Regions from separate parts of the Streptomyces sp. NPDC047043 genome, predicted to be linked through region 3. Evidence: riboswitches for the same ligand, from Rfam matches in the RefSeq annotation. Region 3 holds a riboswitch; each other region holds the start of a gene.
What was found. A riboswitch is a leader RNA that binds a small molecule or an ion and turns the genes downstream of it on or off. The one in region 3 is predicted to bind cobalamin.
Positions count from the first base shown of each region.

Region 1: linked by a shared signal. The riboswitch ahead of ABZ880_RS20115 (ribonucleoside-diphosphate reductase subunit alpha) and the one ahead of ABZ880_RS37170 (cobalamin biosynthesis protein) in region 3 are both predicted to bind cobalamin.
Region 2: linked by a shared signal. The riboswitch ahead of ABZ880_RS24295 (CbtB-domain containing protein) and the one ahead of ABZ880_RS37170 (cobalamin biosynthesis protein) in region 3 are both predicted to bind cobalamin.
Region 4: linked by a shared signal. The riboswitch ahead of metE (5-methyltetrahydropteroyltriglutamate--homocysteine S-methyltransferase) and the one ahead of ABZ880_RS37170 (cobalamin biosynthesis protein) in region 3 are both predicted to bind cobalamin.

Region 1 is NZ_JBEYVO010000012.1:71,911-78,988, forward strand. It holds gene ABZ880_RS20110 (ribonucleotide-diphosphate reductase subunit beta) at 1-97, opposite strand, end outside; gene ABZ880_RS20115 (ribonucleoside-diphosphate reductase subunit alpha) at 97-2,475, opposite strand; cobalamin riboswitch at 2,599-2,735, opposite strand; gene ABZ880_RS20120 (GNAT family N-acetyltransferase) at 2,792-3,295, opposite strand; gene mctP (monocarboxylate uptake permease MctP) at 3,370-5,007, opposite strand; gene ABZ880_RS20130 (DUF3311 domain-containing protein) at 5,004-5,255, opposite strand; gene ABZ880_RS20135 (YbdD/YjiX family protein) at 5,404-5,604, opposite strand; gene ABZ880_RS20140 (carbon starvation CstA family protein) at 5,576-7,078, opposite strand, start outside.
Region 2 is NZ_JBEYVO010000015.1:130,301-137,378, forward strand. It holds gene ABZ880_RS24280 (patatin-like protein) at 1-1,708, shown strand, start outside; gene ABZ880_RS24285 (acyl-CoA dehydrogenase family protein) at 1,665-2,843, opposite strand; gene ABZ880_RS24290 (CbtA family protein) at 3,011-3,775, opposite strand; gene ABZ880_RS24295 (CbtB-domain containing protein) at 3,799-4,020, opposite strand; cobalamin riboswitch at 4,056-4,204, opposite strand; gene ABZ880_RS24300 (histidine phosphatase family protein) at 4,304-4,879, shown strand; gene ABZ880_RS24305 (ferredoxin) at 4,989-5,360, opposite strand; gene ABZ880_RS24310 (DUF6479 family protein) at 5,472-5,837, shown strand; gene ABZ880_RS24315 (hypothetical protein) at 5,898-6,248, shown strand; gene ABZ880_RS24320 (hypothetical protein) at 6,606-6,974, shown strand.
Region 3 is NZ_JBEYVO010000028.1:115,974-123,051, reverse strand. It holds gene ABZ880_RS37190 (class II aldolase/adducin family protein) at 1-86, opposite strand, end outside; gene ABZ880_RS37185 (lysozyme) at 285-1,034, shown strand; gene ABZ880_RS37180 (inorganic phosphate transporter) at 1,188-2,429, shown strand; gene ABZ880_RS37175 (hypothetical protein) at 2,464-2,691, shown strand; cobalamin riboswitch at 2,829-2,971, shown strand; gene ABZ880_RS37170 (cobalamin biosynthesis protein) at 3,179-4,117, shown strand; gene ABZ880_RS37165 (cobyric acid synthase) at 4,114-5,625, shown strand; gene cobN (cobaltochelatase subunit CobN) at 5,622-7,078, shown strand, end outside.
Region 4 is NZ_JBEYVO010000001.1:176,379-183,456, forward strand. It holds gene aceA (isocitrate lyase) at 1-1,042, shown strand, start outside; partial or broken gene aceB (malate synthase A) at 1,068-2,653, shown strand; gene ABZ880_RS00825 (3-hydroxybutyryl-CoA dehydrogenase) at 2,650-3,513, shown strand; cobalamin riboswitch at 3,511-3,762, shown strand; gene metE (5-methyltetrahydropteroyltriglutamate--homocysteine S-methyltransferase) at 3,916-6,234, shown strand; partial or broken gene ABZ880_RS00835 (superoxide dismutase) at 6,263-6,373, opposite strand; gene ABZ880_RS00840 (alpha/beta hydrolase) at 6,439-7,078, shown strand, end outside.

The DNA of each region.
Region 1 (7,078 bases), on a different contig from region 3:
TGGCGTCCCGGTAGCGCTCGTAGAAGTCGGGGTAGCGCATGGGGCGGAGGGTCAGCTCGAAGCCCGGGTCGAGAAGGTTCTTTTCGGTGGAGCTCATTACTGGCAGGCCTCGCAGGACTCGGGGTTTTCAAGGGAGCAGGCGACGGCGTCGGGTTCGGCCGCTTGCTGCACGGGGACAGTGGCCTGGGCCGCGCGGGCGATCCGCGTCGCCGGGCGGGAACGCAGGTAGTACGTCGTCTTCAGGCCCTGCTTCCAGGCGTACGCGTACATCGAGGAGAGCTTGCCGATGGTCGGCGTCTCCAGGAACAGATTGAGGGACTGGGACTGGTCCAGGTACGGCGTACGGGCCGCCGCCATGTCGATCAGGCCGCGCTGCGGGATCTCCCACGCCGTGCGGTACAGCGCCCGTACGTCGGCCGGGATCCAGGTGAAGTCCTGCACCGAGCCGCTCGCTTCGCGCAGCGCCTCGCGGGTGCGGGCGTCCCAGACGCCGAGTTCCTTGAGGTCCTTCACCAAGTACGAGTTGACCTGCAGGAATTCACCGGACAGCGTCTCGCGCTTGAACAGGTTCGACACCTGTGGCTCGATGCACTCGTACACACCCGCGATCGACGCGATGGTGGCGGTCGGAGCGATCGCCAGGAGCAGTGAGTTGCGCATGCCGACCGCGGCGATACGTTCCCGGAGCGCCGCCCAGCGCTCCGGCCAGGTCGGCTCCACGCCGTAGTGGTCGGGGTGCAGCACACCCCGCGCGGCACGCGTCTTCTCCCAGGCCGGCAGCGGGCCGTTGCGCTCGGCGAGGTCGGCGGAGGCCTCGTAGGCGGCGAGCATGATGCGCTCGGCGATACGGGTGGAGAGGGCCCCCGCCTCCGGGGAGTCGAAGGGCAGGCGGAGTTTGAAGAAGACGTCCTGCAGACCCATCGCGCCCAGGCCGACCGGGCGCCAGCGCGCGTTCGACCGGCCCGCCTGCTCGGTCGGGTAGAAGTTGATGTCCACCACACGGTCCAGGAAGGTGACGGCGGTGCGGACGGTCTCGTCCAGCCGCTCCCAGTCCAGGTCCCCGTTGTGGACGAACGCCCCCAGGTTCACCGAGCCCAGGTTGCAGACCGCCGTCTCGCCGTCGTCCGTGACCTCCAGGATCTCCGTGCAGAGGTTGGAGGAGTGGACGACATGGCCCGGCTCGGCGGTCTGGTTGGCGGTGCGGTTGGCCGCGTCCTTGAAGGTCATCCAGCCGTTGCCGGTCTGCGCGAGGGTGCGCATCATGCGGCCGTAGAGATCGCGGGCGGGGATGGCCTTGCGCGCGAGACCCTCGGCCTCGGCCTTCCGGTAGGCCGCGTCGAACTCCTCACCCCACAGGTCAACCAACTCCGGTACGTCGGCGGGGGAGAAGAGCGACCACAGCTCGTCGGCGTTCACCCGGCGCATGAACTCGTCCGGGATCCAGTGCGCGAGGTTCAGGTTGTGCGTACGGCGGGCGTCCTCACCCGTGTTGTCGCGCAGCTCGAGGAACTCCTCGATGTCGGAGTGCCAGGTCTCCAGGTAGACGGCGGCGGCACCCTTGCGCCGGCCGCCCTGGTTCACGGCGGCCACCGAGGCGTCGAGCGTCTTCAGGAACGGGACGATGCCGTTGGAGTGCCCGTTGGTGCCGCGGATCAGCGAACCGCGGCTGCGGATACGGGAGTAGGCGATGCCGATGCCGCCGGCGTGCTTCGAGAGACGGGCGACCTGGTGGTAGCGGTCGTAGATGGAGTCCAACTCGTCCAGCGGGGAGTCGAGGAGGTAGCAGGACGACATCTGGGGGTGCCGGGTGCCGGAGTTGAAGAGGGTGGGGGAGGAGGGGAGGTAGTCGAGGCGGCTCATCAGGCCGTAGAGCGCGGCGACTTCGTCCACCGCGCGGGTGCCCGTCCCGGAATCGAGCGCAGTGTCCTCGGCGAGGCCGCTCGCGACCCGGAGCATGAAGTGCTGGGGCGTCTCGATGACCTTGCGGGTGATCGGGTGCCGCAGGAGGTAGCGGCTGTGGAGGGTGCGCAGGCCGAAGTAGCCGAAGCGGTCGTCGGCCCGGGGATCGACGAGGGCGTCGAGGCGGTCGGCGTGCACGCGGACGAACTCCGCGGTGCGGTCGGCGATGAGGCCCTCGCGAAGGCCGACGGCGATGGACTCCGTGAACGACGTGACGCCCTGGGAGGCGGCCTCGGCGGCGATGCCGATGGTGAGGAGCCGGGCGGCCAGCCTGCTGTACGCGGGGTCCTCGGAGATGAGGCCCGCGGCCGCTTCGGTGGCCAGTTCGCGCAACTCCGCCTCGTCGGCGTGCGCGGACCGGCCGCGCAGCGCTGCCGCGGCGACCCGGCCGGGGTCGGCGTCGGGGAGGTCGGCGGTCAGCTCGGTCAGGGTCCGCAGCAGCGCGGTACCGGGACCGTCTTCGTCCACAGGGGCGGTCGTGGTCGCTGAAGCCGGTTCGGCTGGCGCGATGGTCACGTGGGGCTCTCCCTCGCTCGGCAGTGGGCCTGAGGGAGGGCAGGGGGCAGCACACGAGCGCGCACGGCGTCGCGTCCACCGGCCCACTCCACGAGGCCCGGACGTCTCAGCACCCGGGCCACGGCGGCCGGGTGCACTGTCGGCAGGTCCTCGGACTGACGCTCGTACGTGTGCGAACACGCATGAGTACACCGTTGCGGGACAGTTCCGGATTCGCACCGGATTCCCCTGCGGCGACAGCGAGCATGAGCATACATCTTGTGTCGGGTGGGGGTGGCGCCCCCATATGTTGTGTCGCCGCCGACTTCGGAGCGTGTCAGAGCGTCAACTCATAGGTGATCAGCGTGAAGTCGACGCCCGGCATCGGCTTCCAGTCGCGCCCGGGGGCGCGGACGAAACCGGCGCGTTCGTAGATGCGGTGGGCGGCGTGCATGATCGGCTGGGTGGACAGGACGATGCCGGTGCAGCCGTCCGTGGCCCTGGCCCGGTCGACACAGGCGCGGACGAGGGCCTCTCCGGCGCCCCTGCCGCGGGCTGCCCGGTCGACTGCGAGCATCCGTATCTCGGCCTCCCCGGGGCGCGCGAGGTCCGCCATGGGGCCGCCGGAGGGGACGTAGGTGACGCCGCCGAGGAGTTGGCCGCCCTGTGTGGCCACGAGTACGTCGGCCGCGGCCGCCCGCTTGGCGACGTCCCTCAACTCGGCCAGATACCAGTCGCTCTCGCCGAAGGTGAGGAGGCCGTCCTGGAGGTAGGCCCGGGCGGTGATCTCACCGAGCGCCTCGTACTCGCCGGGTGCCACCCGACGGATCACGATGTCCATGGGCTCGAGTCTGCCGGACGGGTACGACAACGGGCCGCCGGATTTCCCCGGCGGCCCGCTGATCACCGCGACTGCTAGTGAGAGGCGCCAGCGGTCGCCGGCGGCAGTTCCGCCTGCACCCCGGGGTCTCCCGCGTCCGCCGTGTAGTCCTCCGGCTTCGTCTCGTCCACGCCCTCCGGTGCCTTCAGCGCCTTCAGTACGAAGGTCAGGACGACCGTCACGACAACGTTCAGGACGAACGCCGTCAGGCCGATGTAGCCCATCTCGCCGAGGCCCGGAATGTTCGCGTTGGAGCCGCCGAAGTGCTTCTGGCTCGGGTTGGTCGGGGAGGCGACGCCGTACGCGGCGAGGGTGCCGTAGACCATGCCGACCGCCCAGCCCGCGAGCAGGGCCCAGCGGTGGAACCAGCGGGTGAACAGGCCGCCGACCAGGGCCGGGAACGTCTGCAGGATCCAGATGCCGCCCAGCAGCTGGAAGTTGATCGCCACCGTCTTGTCCATCGTCAGGACGAAGACCAGCGCGCCCACCTTCACCAGCAGCGAGACCAGCTTGGAGACCTTGGTCTCCTGCTCCGGCGTCGCGTCCGGCTTGATGAAGTCCTTGTAGATGTTGCGGGTGAAGAGGTTCGCGGCCGCGATCGACATGATCGCCGCCGGGACGAGCGCCCCGATGCCGATCGCCGCGAAGGCCACGCCCGCGAACCAGCTCGGGAACATGTTCTCGAACAGCTGCGGGATCGCCAACTGCCCGTTGGTGACCTTGACTCCGGCCGCGATCGCCATGAAGCCCAGCAGGGCGAGCAGGCCCAGCATCAGCGAGTACAGCGGCAGGATCGTGGTGTTGCGGCGGATCACGTCACGGCTCTTCGAGGACAGCGTCGCGGTGATCGAGTGCGGGTACATGAACAGCGCGAGCGCTGAGCCCAACGCCAGCGTGGCGTAGGTCCATTGGGTCGCCTCGGCCGGGGCCAGTGCCCCGCGCGGCTTGCCGGTCACCGGGTTGGTCGCGCTGAACGCCTCGCCCGCCTTGGCGAAGATGTCGTCGAAGCCGCCGAGCTTGATCGGGATGTAGATGATCGCCACCGCGATGACGATGTAGATCAGCGTGTCCTTCACGAACGCGATCAGGGCGGGGGCGCGCAGACCCGACGAGTACGTGTACGCCGCCAGCACGCCGAAGGCGATCAGCAGCGGCAGGTCCTTCACGAACCAGTTGGAGTTCGCACTGCCGCCGACGCCCATCACGTCCAGCACGGCCTGGATGCCGACGAGTTGGAGCGCGATGTACGGCATCGTCGCGAGGATGCCGGTGAGCGCGACCGCCAGCGACAGCCCCTTCGAGCCGAAGCGTCCGCGCACGAAGTCGGACGTCGTCACGTATCCGTGGCGGTGCGAGACCGACCACAGCCGCGGCAGGAAGGTGAAGATCAGCGGGTACACCAGGATGGTGTACGGCACCGCGAAGAAGCCGGCCGCGCCCGCCGCGTAGATCGCCGCCGGCACGGCGACGAAGGTGTACGCCGTGTAGAGGTCGCCGCCGAGCAGGAACCAGGTGATCCAGGTGCCGAACGACCGTCCGCCCAGGCCCCATTCGTCCAGGCTCTGCTCGTTCTCGGCCCTGCGCCAGCGCGCGGCCAGGAAGCCCATGGCCGTGACGGCCACGAAGAAGAAGATGAAGACGCCGAGCGCGACGCCGTTCACGCCGTCCTTCACTTGGTGCCTCCCCGGCGTGCCCGCTGGTCACGCTGCCACAGCTGGTACGCCGTCATCGTCAGCGCCGTGGAGATCAGCACCCACAGCATCTGGTACCAGTAGAAGAACGGGATGCCGATGAACGCAGGGTCCGTCCTGGCGTAGGAGCCGACCCACAGCATCGCCACGAACGGCGCCACGAGGCAGAGGGCGATGACCACGCGGACCGGTGTCACCACCGGAGGTCTCACTTCAGGCGCATCTGACATACGACGGCTCCGTCCCCTCACGATCACCTGTGATCACCTGTGTAACGCGCAGGCAATCTAGGTCACCGTGTCACGGGAGCGGAAGGGCTCGTCCGCATATCGGCATGTCGATTCCGTGAAGGCCCGACATCGGTGTCAAAGGCACGCGTCAGCAGCAGCGGAAACCCTGCCTCGGGTCCTCCTCCTGACGGTCCGTCCGCATCCGCTCGAAATCGCGCCGGGACGGCACCTCGGCCTGTGGGTGGTCCTTCCGCACATGCGCCACGTACCGGTCGTACGCCGACTCGTCGGTCAGCTCCCGGACGTACCAGCGCACACTTCTAGCCGCCCGTACCAGCGCCGACCGCATCGCGCGCCTCCTCCTTCTCCTCCCGGGTCGGGATCAGCCCGGCCGGAGCGGTGATCGTCGACTCGACGTACGGCGACTCGCTGAGCGTGGACAGCGCGGGCCGGCGTATGTGCCGGACGCAGACGCGCAACGCGTCCGCGATGACCACGACGATCAGAAGGGCCAGCACGGCCGAAAGGACTCCGTCCACCGTGGAGTTGGTGACCACGGTGCGCATGTCGCCCATGTTCTTGGCGGGCGGCAGCACCTTCCCGGCGTCGATGGCGTCCTGGAAGACCGACCGCTGCTTGAAGAAGCCGACCTTCGGGTCGCTGGAGAACACCTTCTGCCAGCTCGCCGTGAGGGTGACCGTCGCGTCCCAGGCGAGCGGAATCCCGGTGATCCAGGCCCACTTGAGGCGCCCGGACTTCACCAGCAGCGTCGTGCAGACGGCCAGGGCGACCGCGGCCAGCAGTTGGTTGGAGATGCCGAAGATCGGGAACAGCTGGTTGATGCCGCCGAGGGGCTCGTGCACGCCCACCCAGAGGAAGTACCCCCACAGCGCGCACACGATCCCGCTGGTGATGACCAGGCCCGGCTTCCAACTGATGTTCTTGAACGGCCTGATGACGTTGCCCAGCATGTCCTGCAGCATGAACCGGCCCACCCGCGTACCGGCGTCCAGCGCGGTCAGGATGAACAGCGCCTCGAACATGATCGCGAAGTGGTACCAGAAGGCCCGCAGCCCTCCGCCGGTCACCTTGGAGAAGATCTCCGAGACACCGATGGCGAGCGTGGGCGCGCCGCCGGTGCGGGAGAGCAGGGTCGCCTCCTCGACGCGCTGCGCGGCCCGGGCGAGGTCGGCGGGGGAGATCTGGTAGCCCCAACCGGTCACCACCTGCGAGGCGTTCTGCACCGTGGTGCCGATGACGCCCGCCGGTGCGTTCATCGCGAAGTACAGCCCCGGGTCGATGATGCTCGCCGCGACCAGCGCCATGATCGCGACCGACGACTCCATCAGCATGGAGCCGTAGCCGATCATCCGGACCTGCGTCTCCTTCTGGATCATCTTCGGCGTCGTACCGCTCGATATGAGCGAGTGGAAGCCGGACAGCGCCCCGCAGGCGATGGTGATGAAGACGAAGGGGAAGAGCGAGCCCGCGAAGACCGGGCCGTCGCCGCGCGAGGCGAAGTCGGTCACCGCGTCCATCTTCAGGGTCGGCAGGGCGATGACCACGCCCAGCGCAAGCAGCACGATCGTGCCGATCTTCATGAAGGTGGAGAGGTAGTCGCGGGGGGCGAGCAGCATCCACACCGGCAGGATCGAGGCGATGAAGCCGTACGCCACCAGCCAGACGACCAGCGTCGAGGGCGCGAGCGTGAAGGCGTCGGCCCACGAGGACTCGGCGACCCAGCGCCCCGCGACCAGCGCGAGCAGCAGCAGCGCCACACCGATCAGCGAGACCTCGGCGACCCGGCCGGGGCGAAGTACCCG
Region 2 (7,078 bases), on a different contig from region 3:
GGCCGGTTGGACCGAGCTGGCGAACGTGGTCGCCGACCTGCACCGGCTCGTCGGCATCCCAGTCCCGACGCCTTCGGCCGGGAAGCCGACGCCCGGCAGGACAACCGCAGCGGAGCGCCGGCGCGCGGCCGCCCAGGAGCTCGGCTGCTATCTGCGGTTCCTCTGGGGGATCAGAGACGACATCCCGATCTCTCTCTTCGACCTGCACGTTGCCACGCGGTCCGTCCTTCCGGTCGGTGTGGAGGTGGAGCAGTCCGTCGAACTGATCCAGGTCAGCGCGGACACCCGCACCACCCTGGCCCCAGGGCGCGCCACCGCGGGGGCCAAGCTCACCGGAATGCAGCTGAATCACTTCGGAGCCTTCTACAAGGCCTCGTGGCGGGCGAACGACTGGACCTGGGGGCGACTCGACGGCGCCGGCTGGCTCGTGCACACGTTGCTCGACCCCCGACGAATCCTGGAAAACGCAGAACTGCACGCGCCAGAAGGACAGAAGCGAAGCGTCTGGTTCTGCAACGAATTGGCCCGACGGGTTCTCGACGGCGAGACCTGGGAGGACGCAGCACCCGTGCATCGACCGGGCGAACCCAGGATCGAGCCCACCAGGGAAAAGGTCGAGGAAGAGCTCGCGTATCTCGACGACCCGACTCAACCCGTCCCGACTTCCCTCCCCTGCACCTCTCTGTGGGTGGCACGACGCTGGCAGGAGTGGATCTGCGCCGAGGAACTGCCCGTGATCGCCCGGCACATGCTCGCCACGCCGACGCGGTCGCCGAGTCCGTGGGCGCTGAGAGTGCTCAAGGACGCGGGACAGCCGGACCTGGCGGTGGCGGCCGCCCAGGCAGCATCGTCGGCGGTCATGAGCCGCAACTGGTCCCGCCAGCAGCGGAAGCTGATCCGCACTTCGCGCCGTTCCGCCGACGCCGCGGCCTCGACGACAGGGGTACCGCAGGACGCGATGGCCAAGCACCTCGCGGACTGCCCTGTGCCGACGGAGACTCTCTTGGGGGAGCTGGGACAGCCATTGTTCACCCGCACGGTCACCAAGGCGCTGGCCACGGCGGTCGCGGCGGTGACGGCGCTCAAGGAGCCGCCCGCTTCGATCAAGCCCTTCTCGTCGTTCGCGCGCACCGTCACGATGATCGGCTACCGGACCGTAGGCCTCACGAAGGCATCGCCCTGGGTACTGACGGTGCTCGGCCTTGTCGGTATCACCCTCGGCTTCTTCCTCGCCCGCGGCGACGACTCGTTCCTGGGGCTCACGGCGGCGGTGTCCCTGGCCACCGGTTGTCTCCTGTTCGGCTTGGCGGCCTGGGGCATGAGCAGACGCCTGTTGCCCGCCACGGTGGCTCTCCTGCTGGTTGCGGCGATCGTCGTCTCGGCGACAGTCAAGCGGGCCTTCCTGTTCGGGAAGCCGACGGAGCAGTCCTCCGGCGGCGCCACGCCCCCACCCGACGTGGGCTGGGTCGGGGAGCACGCGCTGCCCTGGCTCCAGCAGCCCTACTGGCATCCGCTACTGGCGTTGGCCGGGTTGATCGTGCTCAGCCTGTTGATCAGCGGCGCCGTCACCAAACTGGCGAAGATCATCCGGCGAGGAACGACGAACGTGCTACGGCGTCTGCGAGCATTGGGGGAAGGGCCGGAACCCGCGCGATCAGGTGCCGTCACCGCCGCACCCTCGGCATCCCCAGACCGATCCACGAGATGATCTCCCGCTGGATCTCGTTGTTGCCGCCGCCGAAGGTGAAGATGACCGCCGAGCGGTAGCCGCGTTCCAGTTCGCCGTGGAGGACCGCGCCCGTCGAGCCCTCCTTGAGGGCTCCCGCGGCGGCGACGATCTCCATGAGCCAGGCGTAGGCGTCCCGGCGGGCTTCGGAGCCGTAGACCTTGACCGCGGAGGCGTCCTGGGGGGTGAGGGTGCCGTTCTGGACGGCGTTCACCATCTGCCAGTTGAGGAGTTTCATCGCGTCGAGCCTGGTGTGGGTCTGGGCGAGGCGGCGGCGCACCCAGGGCAGGTCGATCACGCGGCGGCCGTCGGCGAGCTTGGTCTCCGTGGCCCAGCGCTGTACGTCCTGCAGGGCGCGGATGGCCATGGTGCCGTGGGCGGCGAGGGTGACGCGCTCGTGGTTGAGCTGGTTGGTGATCAGCCGCCAGCCCTGGTTCTCGGCGCCGACGCGGCGGGAGACGGGGACGCGGATGTTCTCGTAGTAGCTGGCCGTGGTGTCGTGGGAGGCGAGGGTGTTGATGAGGGTGCAGGAGTAGCCGGGGTCGGTGGTCGGGACGAGGAGCATGGTGATGCCCTTGTGCGGCGGGGCGTCCGGGTCGGTGCGGGTGGCCAGCCACACCCAGTCGGCGGTGTCGCCGTTGGTCGTCCAGATCTTCTGGCCGTTGACGACGTACTCGTCGCCGTCGCGGACCGCGCGCGTCTTGAGGGATGCGAGGTCGGTGCCGGCGTCGGGTTCGCTGTAGCCGATCGCGAAGTCGATCTCGCCGGAGAGGACCTTGGGCAGGAAGTAGGCCTTCTGCTCGTCCGTGCCGAACTGCATGATCGTCGGTCCGACCGTGTTCAGTGCCATGAGCGGGAGCGGTACGCCGGCCTGGGCGGCCTCGTCGAAGAAGATGAACTGCTCCATCGCTGTGAGTCCGCGCCCGCCGTACTCCTTGGGCCAGCCCACGCCGAGCCAGCCGTCCGTGCCCAGGCGCCGGATTGTCTCGCGGTAGAAGCGCTTCTGGGCTGCCGGGTCGCCGTGCCGGGCGTAGGCGTTGTCGGGCACCAACTCGGCGAAGTACGCACGCAGTTCGGTGCGCAGCCGTTGCTGCTCGGGCGTGTATTCGAGGTGCACGGCGCCTCCAGGCTCCCGGGACCGGTCCTGACGGCGCACACCGTAGAACGTGTTCCAGAAATTGGGAATGGCGCGGAGCGTCGGGGATTGGCGCGGCATACGGAAAAGGGGCCCCCGGTCGTCCGGGAGCCCCTTTCGTTGAACTGCTCAGTGCGCGGCTGAAGTGCTCAGTGCGCGACCGGAGTTGCCCGGGCCTCGGCCGGGGTTACCGACGACTTGGCCCCTTTGGGAGCCAGCAGCCGCTCCGCCAACAGCCCGAAGACCAGCCCGAAGGAGGTCCACAGGGTCGCTTGGACGGCCAGGGCCGCCAGGCGGAACTGCCACAGCAGGGTGGCCGAGAAGTCCTTCGGGACCTCGTTGAAGGAGGGCAGGAACGCGTACGCCAGCCCGACGACGAGGAGGAGGAAGGCGCCCGCGGCAATCGTCGCGTTCCAGTTGCCGAGGCGCGGCGCGAGGCGTTTGCCCAGGATCACGGTGGCGACGGCGAGCAGCACGCTGAGGGCGACCATCAGGAAGTACAGGGTGGTGCGCTTGCCGATGGTGTCGGGGTCGCCGACGGACGGCGGGTTGGCCGGGTACTTCAGGAACGGCACGACGTACACGGCGATCAGGCCGGCGGCCGCCAGGAGCAGCGCGCTCGCGCGCGGCCCGAAGCGGCCGATCCGGCCCAGCGCGAAGCAGTACGCGAGCGCGGCGATGCCGCCGAACGCGATGCCGTAGACGAGGACACCGGTGGACAGACCCGCGGTGGACTGCATCGTGCGGCTGACGGCTTCGACGCCGTGCTCGTGGGAGTGCGCCTCCTCGTAGGCGATGGCCGCGTCGACGCGCGGTTCACCCAGGAAGTAGGCGACGACGAGGGCGAGCAGGCCCGCGGCGAGTCCCGCGAGCATGCCACGCACCAGGAGGTTGCGGACGGTTGCCGAATTCATGGGCTGTGCGTGCTCCCCGGCCGTCAGTGGCAGGGGAAACCGAGCAGGTGGCGGGCGTCGTGCACCCACTCGTGGACGTTCTCTCCGCTCATCACAGAGGTGGCGCCCTGCTCGGCGCCGACGAAGTAGAGCAGGACCAGCATCAGGATGCCGAAGAAGACCGCCCAGGGGACGATCGCACCGATCGGCAGCTTCGCCGGTACGGCAGTGGGGGTGGTGGTCGGCTGAGCGACAGACTGCGCCATGGCAGGCCCTCCTGGGGAACTCGCGTCCCGTCTCGGTGGTGCACAGGACGACGGGCGGGTCTGACTCGCCCGGCCCGCACCCAGGGTGCGTGCCCGGCATTACAGTGGCGCGACCGTGCCGGATTCCCACCGGCTTCCGCTGTGCCGTCGTCAATATCGACGAGACGGTACCGCGAAGCGAAGGCGCGGCCAAGGGCGCACGGAAGGGCGGCGAGCGCCCCGGGGAACCCTTTCGCCGCCAATTCGCGGAGTGCAAAGGGATGTTGAGCACGGGAGTGGACGCATGACGAGCCGAGTGATCTTGATCTCACCCGCGATCAGCGCCGCGCTGAGACAGGCCCGCTTCGACGACGGCTGCTCCCTGGACGCGGCCGGGCTGCGGCAGGCGCAGGCCGCCGTCGGTACGGTCCCCGCGGTCGGGCGGGCCTGGTCCTCCCCCACCGTGCGCTGCCGCGAGACGGCCGGTGCGCTCGGGCTGGACGCCCTGGACGCGCCGGAGTTGGCGGGGCTGGACGCGGGGCGCTGGCGCGGGGCGACGCTGGCGGAGGTCGGCGAGCGGGATCCCGAGGGGCTGGCCCGGTGGCTGTCGGATCCCGGATCGGCGCCGCACGGCGGGGAGTCGGTGCGGGCGCTGTGCGACCGGGTGGCCGGCTGGCTGGAGACGGCCGCGCAGTCGGCGGGCGCGAGCGCGGCCGTGGTCGAGCCCGAGGTCGTACGGGCCGCGGTGGTACGGGCATTGGGCGCGCCGGAGTCGTCGTTCTGGCGCGCCGACGTCCCGCCGCTGGCCGCCGTGGAGCTCAGCGGCAGGGCGGGGCGGTGGAACGTACGGCTCGGCCGGCCGCTCGGCACCGCGGAGTGAGCGCCGGTTCACTGCGGCGCCGGGCGGATTCGCGCCCCACCGTGGGCGTCGGTTCGCCGGCTCCGGGAACGGAGCCTCGGTTCAGCGTCGTCAGGGACATCCGTGGGTGTCAGTTCAGCGTGTCGAGGAAGTCCGTGCACGCCTGGGCGCACTCCCGGCAGGCCTTCGCGCCGTCCTCGGCGCCCGGGTGCCGGTCGAAGACGTGCGCGCACTCCAGGCACACGGTGCGGCACCACTCCACCTGGATGCGCATACCGGCCTCGTCCAGGCGGTTCTGCTCGGACAGCACCCGGCACGTCGCGTCGCACACCTCCGCACACATGATGCCCTTGCGTCGTACGAGTTCCTGCTCCTCCGTGCCGTCCGGATCCACGAGGCTGGCGCGCAGCGCACACGCGCGAGCGCACTCGGTACAGGCCTGCGCGCAGGCGAAGCGGTCCTCCAGGAACTGGAAGAGCTCCTGCTGGGTCGTCGATGTCACACCGGGCGGGTAGCCGCTGCCGTTCGCGCCAAACCCGGTGTTCGCCGTGGTTGTGGCGGTGGGGCCGGGGCGGGCCGGTTCATGGCGGACGCCCCGGGTACCCGCGGGCTCATGAGTACCGCATGGATGGACATCGCCGCAGGCCGCGGCGCACTCGGGATCGGTATGGCCGTGGCGGGCGTGGTGGTCGTCGCGCTGCTGATCGGCGCGTTTTGGCTGGGTGCCCGTATCCGGCGCCGCGAGCCGGGCCCGCCGCGCCCGGAGGAGCAGCCGCGGCTGCCGGACGAGGGCCCGGTCCGCGAGGTGCTGGAGAACCGTGAACCCGACGAGGTGCCGCGCAGCGATCGCCGGCTGACCCCGCACGAGCTGCCCGGGCACGGCAACTCGCCGACCCGGACGGGTGCGTCGAGGCCACGGCGGCGCTGGAGCGAGGGCGGCAGCGGATCGTTCGGCAGCGGCGGCCCGGGCATCCGCTGACGCCGGGCCCGTCCGCACCATCACCTGGAGGAACACCGTCACCGGGAGGAAGTGAGACCCATGACCGACCCCGCCCGCGGCACCCTGCCGCTGCCGGACTACGACCATCTGCCGATCGGCGGGCTCGAGAGCCGTGTACGGTCCCTGACCGCCGACGAGGTCGAAACGCTGCTGACGTACGAGCGCGCGCACGGTGACCGGCTCCCGATCACCGCGCTGCTGTCGGCGCGCCTGGAGCAACTGCGCACCGGTGCCGAGCCGACGTCCGGCAGCCCCGGCGCGCTGCGCCCCGAACAGCACGGCCGGCACGCGGGCTCCCCGGTCTCACCGGCGACCTCCTCGCAGCCCTTCAGCCCACCGCCGCACGGCACCCCCGACCAGCGGGGCAGGCCGAAGGGTGATCAGCGGTAGCTGTTTGCGGTCCGGGCGCGGGGGCACCGTGGGTCCGGAGACGACCAGGAGCGCACCCAGCAGTGCGCCGACGCCTGCGTGACCGGCGGCAAGAAGGTGTTGCTGTGCAGTCGCTCGGGGTTGACGGTGTCCGTCACAGAGCGGCGGTGAATTGCGACCGGCAGCAGCATGGTCAGCGCCGGGGTCCGCCCGCGGGGACGACAGCTCATGGGCACCTGGCCGGTCGTCACCGCGGTGCCTTCCGGGATTCATCCGACTGGTCGCGCATCAGATGACGCAGACCGGTGGTCACGGCAGCGTGGCCGAAGAGGCCGCAGGCTTCGCGCTGACTTCCCGCACAGACGAGGACTCGTCGCCATGATCTGTCGTCGCCACGTCGGCCGCCGGGCCGGAGTCCTCGTTCTCCTGCTTGCCGCAGCGGGCTGCTCCGACTCCGCCATGGGCCCGATCGTCTACACGACACCGGCCAAGCGGGAGGTGAAGATCCAGAGCCCGGCGGTCGACGCATGCCATCGTCTGCCGGGCGGCGCCTACCGCGTGGTCAACCACACGCTCTACGACATCCGGCTCTTCACCAACGCCGCCTGTGTGCTGACGCCGGCCGGTCAGGACCAGAGCGGTCAGGTCGGCGGAGAGAGCTTCTACCTCGCGACACAGGCGACCGTCGGCTTCACACCCGGCCAGTCCCCGTGGCTGAGCTACTACGTGGTCCCCGGTACCAGCTGAGGCCGAGGCAGGCACAACGCCACCTCTGGTACCCGTCGGCCCCTTGATGCCATCGCGGCACCGGACAGCAGCCGACGCACCCGTCACCCCGCCGGCCCCTCCCG
Region 3 (7,078 bases):
GCACCCCGCCTCCACCCCTCGGGCACATCCTGTGCACCCTCCCGCGCATCCCGTTCGTCCCGATGGTCGCGTCGCTGCTCAGCCATGCCGCGATCCTGCCAGGCGCATGGTCAACCCGCCGCGGAGCCGGGGCACTTTAGGGCGGAAGCCGGGCCTCCGAAAGACCCCGTATAGGGACATATCCCCTTGTTCCCATGCTTGGCCTGAGATCGACCGGCATTCAACGATCTTCCAGTAATCTCCCCGTTGATTTTGTCGTGCACGTCGCCATTCCGGGGGGAAATATGGCCCGTGATCGCAAACCGTCCCGCCGCCGCAACCGCGTCCTCGCGGTCTCCGTGGCGGCGCTCGTCGTCGGGGGGACCGCCCTCGCCGAGCTGCCGGCCTCGGCCGCGAGCCTGCCGAAGGGACATGACGTCTCCTCGCACCAGAAGAACGTCAACTGGTCGAGCGCGAAGGCGAAGGGCGCCAAGTTCGTCTACGTCAAGGCGACCGAGTCCACCAACTACCGCAATCCGTACTTCGGCCAGCAGTACAACGGCGCCCGCAACGCCGGCATCATCCGCGGCGCGTACCACTTCGCACTGCCGAACAAGTCCTCGGGCCGGACCCAGGCGGCCTACTTCGTGCGCAACGGCGGCGCGTGGAGTGCGGACGGCTGGACTCTGCCGCCCGCGCTCGACATCGAATACAACCCGTACGACGCCAAGCACAAGTGCTACGGCCTCAGCAAGGCCGGCATGGTCAACTGGATCAAGTCGTTCAGCAACGAGGTGAAGCGGCTCACCGGCCGCCGCCCGGTGATCTACACGACCACCCACTGGTGGAACACCTGCACCGGCAGCAGCCGCGCCTTCGCCTCGAACCACGCGCTGTGGCTGGCTCGTCACAACTCCGCGGACGCGGGATCGCTGCCGGCCGGCTGGTCGTTCTGGAGCTTCTGGCAGTACGACAACAGCGGCAGCCTGCCGGGTGATCAAAATCTCTTCAACGGGTCCCAGGCCCAGCTGAGGAAGTTCGCCCGGGGGCACTAGCCAAGGGACGCCGAGGGACCCGGGGGGCCGCCGAATCGGGCGGAACGGCGACCCCCCGTTACGGACACCCCACAGCTGCCCCCAGTTCATCTTCCGTTCACTCAGGTTTCCTACGGTCAACCGACCGATGACTTCGAACGATTGCCTGGGTAAATGGAAAACTTCTCGCTGATCCTCGCGATTGTGGTGATCACCGCACTCGCGTTCGATTTCACGAACGGTTTCCACGACACCGCCAACGCGATGGCCACCACCATCTCGACCGGTGCACTCAAGCCCAAGGTCGCGGTGGCCATGTCCGCCGCGCTGAACCTTGTGGGCGCCTTCCTCTCCGTTGAGGTCGCCAACACGATCTCCAAGGGTCTCGTCGACGAGAACGGCATACGTCCCGAGGTCATATTCGCGGCCCTGGTCGGCGCGATCCTCTGGAACCTGCTGACCTGGCTCGTCGGACTCCCGTCCAGTTCCTCGCACGCCCTCATGGGCGGTCTGATCGGCGCCACCATCGCATCGGCCGGCATGGGCGCGGTCCACGGCGACGTGCTCGTCACCAAGGTGCTCATCCCGGCGCTCGCCGCCCCGATCGTGGCGGGCCTCGCCGCGATGCTGGCGACCCGGCTGTCGTACACGCTCGGCAAGAAGGCCGACGGCAAGGCCGCCGAGAAGGGCTACCGCGCCGGCCAGATCGCCTCGGCCGGCCTGGTCTCCCTCGCGCACGGCACGAACGACGCGCAGAAGACGATGGGCATCATCACCCTCGCCCTGGTCGCCGGCGGCGTCGTCGCCCCCGACTCCGACCCGCCCACCTGGGTCATCCTCTCCGCCGGTCTCGCCATCGCGCTCGGCACCTGGCTCGGCGGCTGGCGCATCATCCGCACCATGGGCAAGGGCCTGACCGACCTCCAGCCGCAGCAGGGCTTCGCCGCCCAGACCAGCGCGGCCACGGTCATCCTGGCCTCCTCCCACCTCGGCTTCTCCCTCTCCACCACCCACTCGGTCTCCGGTTCGGTGATGGGCGCGGGCCTCGGCCGCAAGGGCGGTGTGGTCCGCTGGTCGACGGCGACCCGGATGCTGGTCGCCTGGGTCCTGACGCTGCCGGCCGCCGCCCTGGTCGGCGCGCTCGCGGAGTCCGTGACCGACCTCGGCGACTGGGGCACCGGCGTGGTCGCCGTCTTCCTGATCGCCTCCAGCGCGGCCATCTGGAAGATCTCCCGCCGTGAGGTCGTAGACGCCTCGAACGTCAACGAGACCGAGGAGCCGGCGGGCGTGGTGACCACGGCGATCGCCGCCGTGACCCCGCCGCCCGCGGGCACGGTGACCGAGGACCTGACGGCCACCATCCCCGCTCCGGCCGCCACCCCCGACCAGGCCGCCCCGCCCGCGGCGACGGTCTGAGCCCGCCCATCCGGTACGAAGGAAGAGAAGCAGCATGAAGATCGACTGGGCAGCCCTGGGCTCCGTCTTCGGCGTCAGCCTCGCGGTCACCGTGGGCCTCGTCGCCCTGTTCACCCTGGGCGTCATGGGCCTGTCCCGCCGCGAACGGGCCGTGGCACAGGGCAATTCGGCGACCCTCGCGGTCACCGGCGCGTACGTGGCCTTCGCGGGGTGCGCGGCGGCGGTGGCGTACGGAATCAACCTGATCATGGCCAAGGGCTGAGCCCCGGGCCGCAGTTGCTCCGCGCGTGGTGCCGGGACGGTGATCCGTCCCGGCACCACGCGTTTCCGTGACCACTGCGACCCCTCGTATGTGGGCCTCAGCACACTCTCCCGTCGCAGGTCAACGGCAAGTTGACGGCCCTTCCAAGGCCGTGGTGGACTGCCGAGGCCAGCTACGGCGGCAAGAGAGGAAGCCGGTGCAAGTCCGGCGCGGTCCCGCCACTGTCACCGGGGTAGGAAGTCCCGGGAGCCAGGAACTCTCACCGCCGGTCTCGTCGAACCAGGGCGCGGACACCCTGAGTGAGGACATATCGCCATGCCAGCCTGCCGTTTGAGGGCCTGCCCGCGAACCCCCGTCGTCCGCCCGCAGGGCGGGCACCGCGGTGGCCGATGCGTGCGATCGCAAGGCGCCGGGCTGCCCTCGTGGCGGAGCCAGGCCCTCAGGTACAGGACCAGGTCGCTGCCCGACCCCACGGCCGGCTGAGCCCATGCGTGCCGATCGCGTTTTCGCGTACGGCGCCGCCGCCGGACTTCTCGGTGACCTTCTGCTCGGCGATCCGCGCCGTGGGCATCCGGTCGCCGCGTTCGGGCGGGGCGCGGGGGCCGTGGAACAGGTGTTGTGGCGGGACCATCGTGGGTGGGGGGCGCTGCACACGGCCGTGTGCGTGGGGGGTGCCGTCTCTGCCGGTGCCCTGGCCGCTTCTCTCGTACGTCCCTCCCGTACCGCCTCCGTCGCGCTGACCGCCGCCGCCACCTGGGCCGTGGTCGGGGGGACTTCGCTCGCGCGTGAGGCGCGGAGCATTGGGCGTGCCCTGGAGGCGGGGGACGTCGAGGCCGCCCGGGCCCGGCTGCCGCATCTGTGCGGGCGGGATCCGCAGGCGCTGGACGCCGACGGCATCGCCAGGGCGGTTGTGGAGTCCGTTGCCGAGAACACCTCGGATGCCGTCGTGGGGGCGCTGGTGTGGGGGGCCGTCGGCGGGGTGCCGGGGCTGCTCGGCTTCCGGGCCGTCAACACCCTCGACGCGATGGTCGGTCACAAGTCGGCCCGGTACCGGCGGTTCGGGTGGGCGGCCGCGCGGCTGGACGACCTGGCCGGGTGGCCCGGCGCCCGGTTGACGGCCGTGCTGGCGACGGTCGCCGGTGACGATCCCCGCGGGGCGGCACGTGCCTGGCGTACGGATGCCTCGAAGCACCCGAGCCCCAATGCCGGGCCCGTGGAGGCGTCGTTCGCGGGGGCGTTGGGGGTGCGGCTCGGCGGGACCCTGTCGTACGGGGGGCGGGTCGAGCACCGGCCCGTTCTCAACGCGCAGGGGCACACCGTCGCCGTGGCGGACATCGAGCGGGCCGTACGCCTCTCGAGGCGCGTCGGTCTGCTCGCGCTCGGCGTCGGTGTCGCCGCACGCCTCGTGAAGGGACGCAGGTCATGACCGGGGGCGGTCTTCTCGTTGCCGGTACCACCTCCGATGCCGGCAAGAGTGTCGTCACCGCCGGTATCTGTCGTTGGCTGGTGCGGCAGGGGGTCAAGGTCGCGCCCTTCAAGGCGCAGAACATGTCCCTCAATTCGTTCGTGACGCGCGAGGGTGCCGAGATCGGGCGGGCGCAGGCCATGCAGGCGCAGGCCTGTCGCATCGAGCCCACCGCGCTGATGAATCCCGTGCTGCTCAAGCCCGGTGGTGAGCAGAGCAGTCAGGTGGTGCTCATGGGCAAGCCTGTCGGCGAGCTGAGTGCCCGGGGGTATCACGGGGGGCGGCAGCAGAAACTGCTCGGGACCGTTCTCGACTGTCTCGCCGAATTGCGGGGCACGTATGACGCGGTGATCTGTGAGGGGGCCGGTTCTCCCGCCGAGATCAATCTGCGGCGGACGGACATCGTCAACATGGGGATCGCGCGGAATGCGCGGTTGCCCGTGCTCGTGGTCGGGGACATCGATCGTGGTGGTGTCTTCGCGTCCTTCTTCGGGACCGTCGCGCTGCTCTCGCCCGAGGACCAGGAGCTCGTCGCCGGGTTCCTCGTCAACAAGTTCCGGGGGGACGTCAGCCTCCTGGAGCCCGGGCTCGACATGCTGCACGGGCTCACCGGGCGGCACACCTACGGCGTCCTGCCCTTCCGGCACGGTCTCGGCATCGACGAGGAGGACGGGCTGCGGGTGTCGCTGCGCGGCACGGTCCGGGAGTCGAACACCGCCCCGCCCGTCGGGGAGGACGTGCTGCGGGTCGCCGTCTGTGCGATCCCGCTCATGTCCAACTTCACGGACGTCGACGCGCTGGCCGCCGAACCGGGTGTCGTGGTGCGGTTCGTGGACCGGCCCGAGGAGCTCGCCGATGCCGACCTCGTCGTCATTCCGGGGACGCGGGGGACGGTCCGTGCGCTGGAGTGGCTGCGGGAGCGCGGCCTTGCGGAGGCCCTCGTGCGCAGGACCGCCGAGCAGCGGCCCGTGCTCGGCATCTGCGGCGGCTTCCAGGTGCTCGGCGAGCACATCGAGGACGAGGTCGAGAGCCGGCAGGGGGACGTGACGGGCCTCGGTGTCCTTCCCGTCCGGGTGCGGTTCGCCCGGGAGAAGACCCTCACCCGGCCGGTCGGCGAAGCCCTCGGCGAGCGCGTCGAAGGGTACGAGATCCATCACGGGGTCGCGTCCATGGACGGAGGGGAAGCCTTCCTGGACGGCTGCCGGGTCGGGCAGACCTGGGGCACCCACTGGCACGGTTCGCTGGAGTCGGACGGCTTCCGGCGGGCCTTTCTGCGCGAGGTGGCCGCTGCCGCGGGCCGCCGCTTCGTGCCCGCCGACGACACCTCCTTCGCCGCGCTGCGCGAGGAGCAGCTCGACCGGCTCGGCGACCTGATCGAACAGCACGCGGACACGGACGCGCTGTGGCGGCTCATCGAGTCCGGCGCGCCGCAAGGACTGCCTTTCATCCCACCGGGAGCACCCGCATGAGCACAGTGTTGTTGTTGTCGACCGCCGACACGGATCTGTTGGCGGCCCGGGCCGCTTCCGACGCCGACTACCGGATCGGCAACCCCACCCGGGTGGACGTCGAGCGGGAACTCCCCGGTCTCCTCGCCGGCGCCGACGTCGCCGTCGTACGGCTGCTGGGCGGAAAGCGGGCCTGGGAGGACGGGCTGGCCGCCCTGAAGGCCTCCGGCGTCCCGACCGTGCTGCTCGGCGGAGAGGCCGTGCCCGACGCGGAGTTGATGGCCGAGTCGTCGGTGCCCGCCGGTGTGGTGGCGGAGGCCCTCAGGTACCTCGTCGAGGGCGGGCCCGCCAACCTCACCGAGCTCGCGCGGTTCCTCTCCGACACCGTGCTGCTGACCGGCGAGGGGTTCGTCGAGCCGCAGAAGATGCCCGAGTACGGCGTCCACGGCGAGCGTCCGTTCGTCGAGGGCCGGCCGACCGTCGGCGTGCTCTTCTACCGGGCGCACGAGCTGAGCGGCAACACCGGGTTCGTGGACACCCTGTGCGACGCGATCGAGGCGCGTGGCGCCAACGCCCTTCCCGTGTACTGCGGTTCGCTGCGCGGCGCGGACGCCGGGCTGTACGAGATCCTCGGCCGGGCCGACGCCCTCGTCGCCACCGTCCTCGCCGCCGGCGGCACGCACGCCTCGCAGGCGTCGGCCGGCGGTGACGAGGAGGCCTGGGACATCGGAGCGCTCGCCGATCTCGACGTGCCTGTTCTGCAAGGGCTTTGCCTTACCTCGTCGCACGCGGCCTGGGACGAGTCGGACGCCGCCCTCTCCCCCATGGACGCGGCGATGCAGGTCGCGATCCCGGAGTTCGACGGGCGGCTCGTCACCGTGCCGTTCTCCTTCAAGGAGCAGGGCCCGGACGACGTGCCGGTCTATGTCGCCGACCCGGAGCGGGCCGCGAGGGTCGCCGGAATCGCCGTACGGCACGCGCAGTTGAAGCACAAGGCGAACGCGGACAAGAAGCTGGCGCTCGTCTTCACCGCGTACCCGACGAAGCACTCACGGGTCGGGAACGCGGTCGGCCTGGACACGCCCGCGTCGGCCGTACAGGTGCTGGACGCGCTGCGGGACGCCGGGTACTCGCTCACCGAATACCCCGACCACGGCGACGAGTTGATCCACCGGCTGATCCAGGCCGGCGGGCACGACGTCGAGTGGCTGACCGAGGAGCAGCTGGCCGCCGCACCCGCGCGCGTGCCGCTCACCGACTACCGGGCGTGGTTCGACAAGCTCGACCCGGAGCTCAGGGACGGGATGCTGGAGGCGTGGGGCGAGCCGCCGGGTTCGCTGTACGTGGACGGGGACGACATCGTCCTCGCCTCTCTCCAGTTCGGGAACGTCGTCGTGATGATCCAGCCGCCGCGCGGCTTCGGCGAGAACCCGATCGCGATCTACCACGACCCCGACATGCCGCCCTCGCACCA
Region 4 (7,078 bases), on a different contig from region 3:
GGCCGGGCTGCAGGCCGTCTACCTGTCGGGCTGGCAGGTCGCCGCCGACGCCAACCAGGCCGGGCACACCTACCCCGACCAGAGCCTGTACCCCGCCAACTCCGTTCCGCAGGTCGTGCGGCGCATCAACAACGCGCTGCTGCGCGCCGACCAGATCGCCACCGCCGAGGGCGCAGACGACCGTACGGACTGGCTGGCGCCGATCGTCGCGGACGCGGAGGCCGGATTCGGCGGGCCGCTCAACGCCTTCGAACTGACCAAGGCAATGATCGCCGCCGGTGCCGCGGGCATCCACTACGAGGACCAGCTGGCCTCCGAGAAGAAGTGCGGCCACCTCGGCGGCAAGGTCCTCGTGCCGACCGCACAGCACATCCGCACCCTCAACGCGGCCCGCCTCGCCGCCGACATCGCCGACGTGCCCACCGTGATCATCGCCCGTACGGATGCGCTGGCGGCCGACCTGCTCACCAGCGACGTCGACGAGCGGGACGCCGAGTTCGTCACCGGCGAGCGCACGGCGGAGGGTTTCCACCGGGTGCGGAACGGGATGGCGCCGGTGATCGCCCGCGGGCTGGCGTACGCGCCGTACGCCGATCTGATCTGGGTCGAGACCGGTACGCCCGGCCTCGCGCAGGCCCGGGAGTTCGCCGAGGCGATCCACGCGCGGTATCCGGACCGGATGCTGGCCTACAACTGCTCGCCCTCCTTCAACTGGAAGGCCGCGCTGGACGACGACCAGATCGCCAAGTTCCAACGGGAGTTGGGGGCGATGGGCTACAAGTTCCAGTTCATCACCCTGGCCGGCTTCCACTCCCTCAACCACAGCATGTTCGACCTGGCCCGCGGCTATGCCGAGCACGGCATGAGCGCCTATGTCGACCTGCAGGAGCGCGAGTTCGCCGCGCAGCAGCACGGCTTCACCGCCGTACGTCATCAACGCGAGGTCGGCACCGGCTACTTCGACCTGGTCTCCACCGCCGTCAACCCGGCCTCCTCGACGACCGCGCTGACCGGTTCCACGGAGGAAGAGCAATTCCACTAGGCCGTTCCCACCCGAGGAGAACCTGATGTCCACCAGCGCACTGACCCACCGCGTCCGGGTCCTCGCGGCACCGGGCGAACGCCATGACGAGATCCTCACACCCGCCGCCCTGGACTTCGTCGGCCGGCTGGCCGCCGCCTTCGGCGTGCGTCGCCAGGGACTGCTGAAGGAGCGCCGCCGGCAGGCGATACGCCTCGCGGCGGGCTCCCCGCTCGACTTCCCCATGGTCACCTCCGCCGTCCGCACCGACCCCGAGTGGCGCGTCGCGCCGCTCGCGCCCGGCCTGACGGACCGCCGAGTGGAGATCACCGGCCCGCCGACCCGCCGTATCGCCGTCAACGCGCTCAACTCCGGTGCGCGGGTGTGGATGGCGGACTTCGAGGACGCCACCTCCCCCACCTGGGAGAACATCATCGGCGGCCAACTGTGTCTGCTCGACGCCGTCGGGCGCCGGATCGACTTCACCACACCGGAGGGCAGGGAGTACCGGCTCGGCACGCCCGACCGCCTGGCCACCATCGTGGTCCGTCCGCGCGGCTGGCATCTGACGGAGGAGCACCTGGAGTTCGACGGCGGACCCGTGCCCGCCGCGCTGGTCGACTTCGGGCTGTACTTCTTCCACTGCGCCCAGCGGCAGATCGACGCCGGGGCGGGGCCGTACTTCTACCTGCCGAAGCTGGAGAACCGCTACGAAGCCCGGCTGTGGAACGACGTGTTCGTCCTCGCCCAGGACCTGCTCGGCATCCCGCGCGGCACCGTGCGGGCCACCGTCCTCATCGAGACGATCACCGCCGCCTTCGAGATGGAGGAGATCCTCTACGAGCTCCGCGAGCACAGCGCCGGGCTCAACGCGGGCCGCTGGGACTATCTGTTCAGCCTCGTCAAGACCTTCGGACACCGCGGCGACTTCCTGCTGCCGGAGCGGTCGAAGGTGCCGATGACCGCCCCGTTCCTGCGCGCCTACACCGAACTGCTGGTCCGCACCTGCCATCGGCCGGCACCCACGCCATCGGCGGCATGGCAGCACACCTGCCCGGACGGGACCCAGCCGCTCTCGCCGAGGTGCGGTTGGACAAGGAGCGCGAGGCCGAGGACGGATTCGACGGCTCCTGGGTCTCGCACCCCGGCCTCGTCCCGGTCTGCCGCGAGGTCTTCGACCGCGTCCTGGGCCATCGCCCGCACCAGATCGCGCACACCCGGGACGACGTGGAGGTGTCCGCCGCCGACCTGCTGGCCGTACGACGCCTCACCGGCCCGCCCACGCCGGAAGGGGTGCGCACAACCATCGCCGTGGCGCTGCGCTACCTCGACGCCTGGCTGCACGGGCGCGGAGCCGTCGCGCTGGACGGGCTGATGGAGGACACGGCGACCGCGGAGCTGGCCCGCGTGCAGATCTGGCAGTGGCTGCGCCACCGCGTCGTGGATCGCGAGACGGTGCTACGGCTGCTCGACGACGAGCTGGCGGCCCTGGGCGCCGAGCATCCCTGTGCGGCACTCGACGAGATTCGGGCGATCTTCGAACGGACGGCCCTGCAACCGGAGTTGCCGCTCTTCTTCACCGCGGACGCCTACACCCGTCACCTCGTACAGCACCCGGAGGCCCGGTCATGAGCCGGGACATACGGCGCGTCGGCGTGGTCGGTGGCGGACAGATGGGGGCCGGTATCGCCGAGGTGTGCGCCCGGGCCGGGCTGGACACCGTCGTGTGCGAGGCGGACGCCCTGGCCGCGCAGGCCGCGCGCGATCGCGTGGCCGCCTCCCTGGAGCGTGCCGTACGGCACGGCAAACTCGACCCGCCGCAAGCACAGGAGGTCCTCGCTCGAATCGCCTTCACCGGCAGCCTCGAAGACCTCGCCGACCGTCAACTCGTGGTCGAGGCCGTCACCGAGAACCCCGACGTCAAGGCGGAGATGTTCACCGCCCTCGACAAGATCGTCGAGGATCCGGAGGCGATCCTGGCCACCAACACCTCCGCCATTCCCGTGATGCGCCTGGCCATGGCCACGTCCCGCGCCGATCGCGTCCTCGGGCTGCACTTCTTCAACCCCGTGCCGGTCATGCCCCTCGTCGAGGTCGTCACCTCGCTGCACACCCGTCCCGAAGTGGCCGCCGTGGCCGAGGAGTTCGTGACGGCAACCCTCGGCAGGACGGCGATCCGCTCCCGTGACCGCGCCGGCTTCGTCGTCAACGCACTGCTGGTGCCGTACCTGCTGTCCGCGATCCGCATGGCCGAGTCCGGCTTCGCCACCGCCGCCGACATCGACGCCGGCATGGAGCGGGGCTGCGCCCACCCGATGGGGCCGCTGCGACTGGCCGACCTGATCGGCCTGGACACCGTCGCCGCCATCGCCGAGTCGCTGTACGAGGAGTTCAGGGAACCCCTGTACGCGCCGTCGCCGCTGCTCCAACGCATGGTCCAGGCGGGCCTGTTGGGCCGGAAGTCCGGCCGCGGCTTCCACACCTATGTATAAGCTGATGACGCAGCTGGTTCGCCCTGTCCACCAGGCAGGCGCGTCGCAAGAGGGAACCCGGTGGGAATCCGGGACTGCCCCGCAGCGGTGAGCGGGAACGACCGCCGTCATACGCACTGGATCCGGATGTCCCGGGCCCGGGAAGCGACGGCCAGTAGGTGCCTCGTACGACGTCCTTCACACGACGTCTTCGTACGACACGAGGCGTGCCCGTGAGTCCGAAGACCTGCCACTGCCCGTGTACGACCCACTCGTGCGCGGAGATTCCGGTGACCTCGAGGGCGGGTCGGCGAGCACAACGGGCGGGCACGGACTGCGTGCCGTCGCCGGTTGGCCGTTCCTTCGCGTCCTCACCCCGTCGCCGGGGTCGTTCGACGAACAGAGCTCGCGAAGGAGAGTCTCGTGACAGCGAAGTCCGCAGCCGCGGCAGCACGGGCGACCGTGTACGGCTACCCCCGCCAGGGCCCGAACCGGGAGCTGAAGAAGGCGGTCGAGGGCTACTGGAAGGGCCGCGTCACCACCGACGCCCTCCATCGCACGGCCGCCGAACTGCGCCGCGCGAACTGGCGGGAGCTGGCCGACGTCGGCGTCCACGAGGTGCCGACCGGTGACTTCTCGTACTACGACCACGTCCTGGACACCACGCTCATGCTCGGCGCCGTCCCGGCACGCCACCGTGCCGCGGTCGAGGCCGACGCGCTCGACGGGTACTTCGCCATGGCCCGCGGCACGCAGAACGTGGCGCCGCTGGAGATGACGAAGTGGTTCGACACCAACTACCACTATTTGGTACCCGAGTTGGGCCCGGACACGGTGTTCACGGCCGACTCGGCCAAGCAGGTCGGCGAGTTGACGGAGGCGCTGGCCCTCGGCCTGGCGCCCAGGCCCGTGCTGGTCGGCCCCGTCACGTATCTGCTGCTGGCCAAGCCCGCGCCGGGTGTCACTGCGGACTTCGAACCGCTGACGCTGCTCGACCGGCTGCTGCCCGTCTACGCCGATGTCCTCGCCGATCTGCGGGCCGCCGGCGCCGAGTGGGTGCAGCTGGACGAGCCCGCCCTCGTCCAGGACCGCACCCCGGCCGAACTGACTGCCGTCGCCCACGCCTACCGCAACCTCGGCGCCCGCACCGACCGTCCGAAGCTGCTGGTCGCCTCCTACTTCGACCGGCTGGGCGAGGCCTTGCCGGTACTGGCCAAGACGTCGGTCGACGGGCTGGCGCTGGACTTCACCGGCCCGGCGGCAGCCAACTTGGACGATCTCGCCGCGATCGGCGGTCTGTCCGGGAAGCGGCTGGTCGCAGGCATCGTGGACGGCCGCAATGTGTGGATCAACGACCTGGGCAGGTCCCTGTCCACGCTGGCCACGCTCCTGGGCCTGGCCGACCGGGTCGACGTGGCCGCCTCCTGCTCCCTGCTGCATGTGCCGCTCGACGCCGGCGCCGAGCGTGACATCGAACCGCAGATCGCCCGCTGGCTCGCCTTCGCCCGGCAGAAGACGGCCGAGATCGTCACGCTGGCCCGCGGGCTGGCCCACGGCACCGACACCATCGCCGCCCAACTGGCCGCGAACCGCGCCGACCTGGCCTCCCGCGCCGGATCGCCGATCACCCGCGACCCCGCCGTACGGGCCCGCGCCGCCGCCGTCACGGACGCCGACGCGCACCGCTCCCGGCCGTACGCCGAACGGGCCGTCGCCCAGCGCACCCACCTGCGTCTGCCCGTCCTGCCGACCACGACCATCGGATCATTCCCGCAGACGGCCGAACTGCGCACGGCCCGCGCCGACTTGAGGGCAGGACGGATCGACACCGCCGGATACGAGGAGCGCATCAGGGCGGAGATCGGCGAGGTGATCGCCTTCCAGGAGAAGATCGGCCTCGACGTCCTGGTGCACGGCGAGCCCGAACGCAACGACATGGTGCAGTACTTCGCCGAGCAGCTCACCGGCTGTCTGGCCACGCAGCACGGCTGGGTGCAGTCCTACGGCACCCGTTACGTCCGCCCGCCGATCCTCGCCGGCGACATCTCCCGGCCCGATCCGATGACGGTGCGCTGGACGACGTACGCCCAGTCCCTCACCGCGCGCCCGGTCAAGGGCATGCTCACCGGCCCGGTCACCATGCTCGCCTGGTCGTTCGTCCGCGACGACCAGCCGCTCGCGGAGACCGCCCGGCAGGTCGCCCTCGCCCTGCGCGACGAGGTCAACGACCTTGAGGCGGCGGGCACTTCGGTCATCCAGGTGGACGAGCCCGCACTGCGCGAGACGCTGCCACTGCGGGCCGCCGACCGCCCGGCCTACCTGGCGTGGGCCACGGAGACCTTCCGGCTCACCACGAGCGCCGTGCGTCCGGACACACAGATCCACACGCACATGTGCTACGCCGAGTTCGGCGACGTCGTCCAGGCGATCGACGAGCTCGACGCGGACGTCATCAGCCTGGAAGCGGCCCGCTCCCACATGCAGGTCGCCCGCGAACTGGCCGCCCACGGCTACCCGCGCGAGGCGGGACCGGGCGTGTACGACATCCACTCCCCTCGGGTGCCGAGCGTGGCCGAGGCGGCCGCCCTGCTGCGCAAGGGACTTGAGGCGATCCCCGCCGAACGGCTGTGGGTCAACCCCGACTGCGGCCTGAAGACCCGCGGCTGGCCCGAGACCCGTGCGTCTTTGGAGAACCTGGTCGCCGCGGCCCGAACGGTCCGCGCGGAGCGGGCCGGCTCCTGACGGGACACCGGCCCGGCGCGTTACGCCGTCACGACGCGAGCAGCAGACTGTCGCCGCGCTCCTTCGCGGCGGCGTAACGCCGGGCCAGGTCCCGCCAGTTGACGACCTTCCACACGGCCTCGATGAAGTCGACCCCCTGACGCACGCCACGTGGGCCTCCCAATAGGATCACTGGCCTGACGTCGGCTTGAGGGGGTGGGCGAAGTGCCTGCCGTGGTGCTCGTTCACGGGCTGTATCACTGTCCCGAGCACTTCGCCGCGGTGACACAACGCTTGCGGACCGCAGGATCCGAGGTTGTCGTTCCCGAGCTCCACCGAGGCTCGTTGCCCGCTGACACAGCCGCGGTCCAGGCTGCCGTCGACTCGCTTCAGGAGCCTCCGATTGTGCTCGGTCACTCCTACGGCGGGTCAGTGATCACCGGGGTGCGTGGTGCGGGACACCTGGTCTATCTGGCGGCCTTCGTACTGGATGCCGGCGAGAGCGCAGCCGGTCTGGGCGGGGCGTCCCAGCAGCTCCGGGACGCGATCATCCCTGAGCCCGACGGCTCGACCACCCTGCACCCCGACCGGGCTGTCGAAACCCTCTACGACGACTGTCCGGAACCTCTCGCCGAGTGGGCGGTCCGCCTGCTGCGTGCGCAAGCCCCGGGCTGCGGGCGAGGGGTTCCAGATCGTCACAGCTGGAAGCACACGCCCTCCACCTACGTCGTCTGCGCACAGGACCGGGCCATCGACCCGGGCCTGCAGCGGAAGATGGCCTCGCGCTGCACCGACGTGCACGAGTGGCAGACGAGCCACTCCCCGTTCGTAGGGCAGCCCGATCTCATCGTTGAACTCCTGCAGG